2 regions of the Dactylosporangium sp. NBC_01737 genome follow, and region 1 is predicted to be linked to the other one. Evidence: riboswitches for the same ligand, from Rfam matches in the RefSeq annotation. Region 1 holds a riboswitch; the other holds the start of a gene.

Evidence for each region. A riboswitch is a leader RNA that binds a small molecule or an ion and turns the genes downstream of it on or off. The one in region 1 is predicted to bind S-adenosylmethionine.
Region 2: it holds a riboswitch for S-adenosylmethionine, as region 1 does, so the genes downstream of both, thrC (threonine synthase) here and OHA72_RS04480 (aminotransferase class V-fold PLP-dependent enzyme) in region 1, are expected to answer to the same signal.

The regions. Positions count from the first base shown of each region.
Region 1 covers NZ_CP109153.1:979,453-981,909, reverse strand. The annotation lists gene ligD (non-homologous end-joining DNA ligase) at 1-27, shown strand, start outside; gene OHA72_RS04480 (aminotransferase class V-fold PLP-dependent enzyme) at 155-1,348, opposite strand; SAM riboswitch class IV at 1,361-1,477, opposite strand; gene OHA72_RS04475 (PrsW family intramembrane metalloprotease) at 1,510-2,457, shown strand, end outside.
Region 2 covers NZ_CP109153.1:1,159,110-1,161,566, forward strand. The annotation lists gene thrC (threonine synthase) at 1-1,263, opposite strand, end outside; SAM riboswitch class I at 1,274-1,412, opposite strand; gene OHA72_RS05270 (glucosyl-3-phosphoglycerate synthase) at 1,520-2,440, shown strand; gene OHA72_RS05275 (hypothetical protein) at 2,437-2,457, opposite strand, start outside.

The DNA of each region.
Region 1 (2,457 bases):
GTGCTGTCCCGGGTGTTCGACGCTTAGCACTTGTCCGGGTGCTCAGCGCTTTCCGTGCGCCCAGCGCCTTTCGGGTGCTCGGCGCTTGTTCGGGTGCTCAGCGCTTGTTCGGGTGCTCAGCGCTTGTTCGGGTGCTCAGCGCCTTTTCGGGTGCTCAGCGTCGCAGTGCGTTGATCAGGCGGTCGATGTGCTCCTCGGTGGTGCCGAGGCCGAAGCTGGCCCGCACCGCCTGGGCCGGCGCCTGGGCTTCGGGGTCGAGCCTGGCGGTCGCCTCCCGCAGGAGCCGGCGGGTCAGCGGATGGGCGCAGAACAGCCCGGTCCGCACCCCGATCCCGTGGTCCCGGCCGAGCGCCGTGGCCAGCTCGCCGGGGTCCTCGCCGAGCAGCGCGAACGACACGATGCCGACCCGCTCCGCGTCAGGGCCGAAGAGGCGCAGCTCCTCGACGTGCGGCAGCTCGGCCAGGCCGGCCCGCAGCCTGTTGACGAGCGCCTGCTCTCTCGAATGATCGGCGTGGTCGAGCTCCCGGCACGCGGCGGCGACGGCGACCGCGCCGAGCAGGTTGGGGGTGCCCGCCTCGTGCCTCGCCGGTCCGGTCGCCCACTGCACGTCCAGGTCGCCGTCCACGCCGGCGCTGGCCCCGCCGCCGGCCAGGTACGGCGCCGCGGCGTCCAGCCAGTCCGCCCGGCCGGCGAGCACACCGGCGCCGAACGGTGCGTACACCTTGTGCCCGGAGAACGCGACATAGTCCGCACCCAGCGCGGTCAGGTCGACCGGGGCGTGCGGTGCCAGCTGCGCCGCGTCGACCGCGATGCGGGCGCCGAAGCGGTGCGCCACCTCGGCGAGGGCCGCCACCGGCCACACCTCACCCGTCACGTTGCTCGCCGCCGTCACGCTCACCAGGCCGCAGCGCTGCCGGCTGAGCGCCCGCTCGAGCGCTTCGACGGCCTCCCGCGGCGAGCGCGGCGCGTCCAGGTGCACCGTGCGCCGCCAGGGCAGCAGGTTGGCGTGGTGCTCCGCGTCGAACGTGAGCACCGTCGTGTCCTCGGGCAGCGCCCTGGCCAGCAGGTTGAGCGCGTCGGTGGTGTTGCGGGTGAACACGACGGTGTCGCCGTCGCGGCAGCCGAGGAAGTCCGCGACGGTCTCCCTGGCCTGCTCATACTCCCGGGTGCACCGCTCCGACAGCGCGCCGGCGCCGCGGTGGACGCTGCCGTAGAACGGCAGGAGCTCGGCGACCGCGTCGGCGACGACCCGCAGGCACGGTGCTGTCGCGGCGACGTCGAGGTTGGCGAAGTCGACACTGCGGCCGTCGCGCAGCTTCACGTCACCGGGGGACAGGATCTTGGACATGGCAGAATCCTCCGCTCGCGCTTGCCCGGGCACACCGCGTGCCGGACCGTGTCATCACCCGGGGCACCCCGCCGCGAACGCGAGGGTTGCCGGCCAGCAAGCCGGGGCTGTGCGCTGGCACTCATGACCTGCGCCCACCGTAGCGCGGATAAGGTTGCTCCATGACCGAACTCCCGCCGAGTGGGACGCCATCGGAGCCCGGCCGCCACGACCCTGATCCGCGCGACGCGGCGTGGTCGCCACCTGCGGCCCCGGCCCCGGTCCCGGCCCCGGCCCCGGCTCCTGCGGAGCGGTCACCGTGGGCGTCGCCGCTCGGAGACCAGGCCGCCCCCGCCGCATTCAGCAAGCCCGACTCGCAGGCCGCGGGCGAGCAGCAGGCCTGGAACACGGCCGGTGCGGATGTCGTGCCCAACGTGACCGAGGAGTCCGCGCCCGACACCGGCGAGCAGCGCTACCCGACCGCCGCGCTCGCCCTGGCCGCCGCGCCGCCCGCCAAGCGCTCAGACCGCCGCCGCCTCTGGACGCTCATCGGCGTCATGGGCGGCATCGCGGCCTGCGGCGTGGCGCTGCTGGCGTTCTTCGGGTTCAGCGGCGGCTGGACCGCCCTCGTCATCGGCGTCGCCGCCGCGGTCATCCCGGTGCCGGTGCTGGTCTCATGCTTCCTCTGGCTCGACCGGTACGAGCCTGAGCCCGTCAGATATCTGGTCTTCGTCTTCGGCTGGGGCGCCTGCGTGGCGACGGCCGTCGCGCTGGTGGTCAACACGGCCGGCGGGGTGCTCGCCGACCGGCTCGGCCTGTCGGAGTCGATCGTCGCGGTCCTGGTGGCGCCCGTCATCGAAGAGAGCATGAAGGCGCTCGGGCCGATCCTGCTCTTCTGGCGCCGGCCACGGGCGTTCTCCGGCCTGATCGACGGCATCGTCTACTGCGGACTGTCGGCGACCGGTTTCGCGATGGTCGAGAACATCCTGTACCTCGGATTCAAGGGCTACGCCGACACGGCCGAGGATGCCGGCCCGGTCAACGGCGCGGTCGCCCTGGTCGCCATCTTCGTGGTGCGCATCCTGATGACCGGCTTCGCGCACCCGCTGTTCACGTCGATGACCGGCATC
Region 2 (2,457 bases), 180 kb from region 1:
CAAAAGGCCCGCCTCGCGCACGGACTTCAATGACGGCTTCACCCGGTGCGTCGGGCCGACCGTCCCGGCGACGGCGTCGAGGGTCTTCAGCCCGTCGCCGGTGTTGAAGACGACCGTCTCTTTCGACGGGTCGAGCTTGCCGGTCTCGACCAGCTTCTTCAGCACCGCCGCGGTGACCCCGCCGGCGGTCTCGGCGAACACCCCGGTGGTGCGGGCGAGCAGCTCGATGCCGGCGCGGATCTCGTCGTCGTCCACGTATTCCATCCAGCCGCCGGTCCGGCGCACCGACTCGAGCGCATAGACCCCCGCGGCCGGGTCGCCGATGTTGAGCGACTTGGCGATGCCCGTCGGCTTGACCGGCACGATCTCGTCGGTGCCCTTGTGCAGCGCGACCGCGATCGGGTTGCAGCCCGCGGACTGTGCCCCGAACACCGTCCACTCCGACGCCGGCACCAGCCCGATCTCGACCAGCTCACTGAACGCCTTGTCGATCTTCGTCAGCAGCTCGCCGCTGGCCATCGGGATGACGACCTGCGCCGGGATCCGCCAGCCGAGCTGCTCGGCCACCTCATACCCCAGCGTCTTGGAGCCCTCGGCGTAGAACGGCCGGACGTTGACGTTGACGAACGCGGTGTCCTCGAACTCGTCGGTCTCCGTCAGCTCCGAGCACAGCCGGTTGACGTCGTCGTAGGACCCCTCGATCGCGACGACCTGGCCACCGTAGACGGCGCTCATCACGACCTTGCCGGGCTCCAGGTCGGCCGGGATGAACACGGTCGAGGGCACCCCGGCCCGCGCGGCGTGCGCGGCGACCGAGTTGGCCAGGTTGCCGGTGGAGGCGCACGAGTAGCGGGTGAACCCCAGCGCCTTCGCCGCCGTCAACGCCACCGAGACGACCCGGTCCTTGAACGAGTGGGTCGGGTTGGCCGAGTCGTCCTTCACCCACAGCTGCCCGGTGATGCCGAGCGCCTTGGCCAGCAGGTCGGCCTTGACCAGCGGGGTCAGTCCCGGGTCGAGGGTGACGCGGCTGGCGGGGTCGGTGCCGACCGGCAGCAGCGGCGCATAGCGCCAGATGTTCTGCGGGCCCGCCTCGATCTGCTCCCGGGTGACCCGGCCGAGCGCCTCGGTGTCATAACCCACCTCAAGGGGGCCGAAACACTCGTAACAGGCGTGCTGCGCCGCGAGCGGGAACTGAGCGCCACAGCCACGGCAGACCAGGTGGCGGGCGGGAGAGTCGGTGAAGACGCTGAGCGTCGAGGTCATGGAGGCCTTCCTCTCATCTTCCCCAGGTGCATGGCCTTGCGCACCGGGACGGATTTGGCACCTACCGCGACCGGCCTCAGCATCGAGACGTGTCGCAGGGGTTGCCGGGGCTTCATCGGGCCGTATCCCTCTGCCCCTCTGGATGAGGTATTCAGTTGTGTCGTGCGCGTATGTCCTGCGTGTTTCAGTGTAAGGGCCGACACGGGCGGCGCCGTATGAGTCATCTCACGGGATGGACCTGACTACGGTTTCACTCATGCATCCCGACGCGGCGGCCTGGTTCGCCAAGCGCACCTCGACCTGGCGCGACTGGCCCCTCGCCGACCTCCGGCGCCGCAAGGGCGACACCCGCGTCAGCGTCGTGCTGCCCGCACTGGACGAGGAGCCGACCGTCGCCGAGATCGTCACCGGCGTGCGCACCCTCATCCCCCTCGTCGACGAGGTGATCGTCGTCGACTCCGGCTCCGTCGACCGCACCGCGGAGGTCGCCGGCCGGGCCGGCGCCACCGTCCACCACCGCGACGACATCCTCCCTGCGACAGGCTCCCGCCCCGGCAAGGGCGAGGTGCTGTGGAAGGCCCTCGCCGTCGCCACCGGCGACATCCTCGTCTACGTCGACGCCGACCTCACCGACTTCCGCCCGCACTTCGTCACCGGCCTGCTCGGCCCGCTGCTGGAGGACCCGGCCACCCTGATGGTGAAGGCCTTCTACGACCGCCCGCTGCTCGACGTCTCCGCCGCCGGCGGCGGCCGCGTCACCGAGCTCGCCGCCCGCCCCCTGCTCAACGCGTACTTCCCCGAACTGGCCGGCGTCGTGCAACCCCTCGCCGGCGAATACGCCGCCCGCCGCTCACTGCTGGAGTCCCTGCCCTTCGCGGCCGGCTACGGCGTCGAGACGGGCCTGCTCATCGACACCTACCGCACCGCCGGCCTCGACGCCATCGCCCAGGTCGACCTGGGCCAGCGCACCCACGGCCACCAGGACACCGCCGCCCTCGGCCGCATGGCCGCCACGATCCTGCACACCATCCACTCGCGCGTCTTCCCCGGCCACCCGTCGTGGCCGACCCTCACCCAGTTCGAACGCCACGACACCACGGTCACCCCTGCCGACCACGACATCGCCCACCCGGACCGCCCCCCGATGCGCACGATCCCCGGCTACCGCACTGCCTAGCCTTCAGGCGCTCGGTC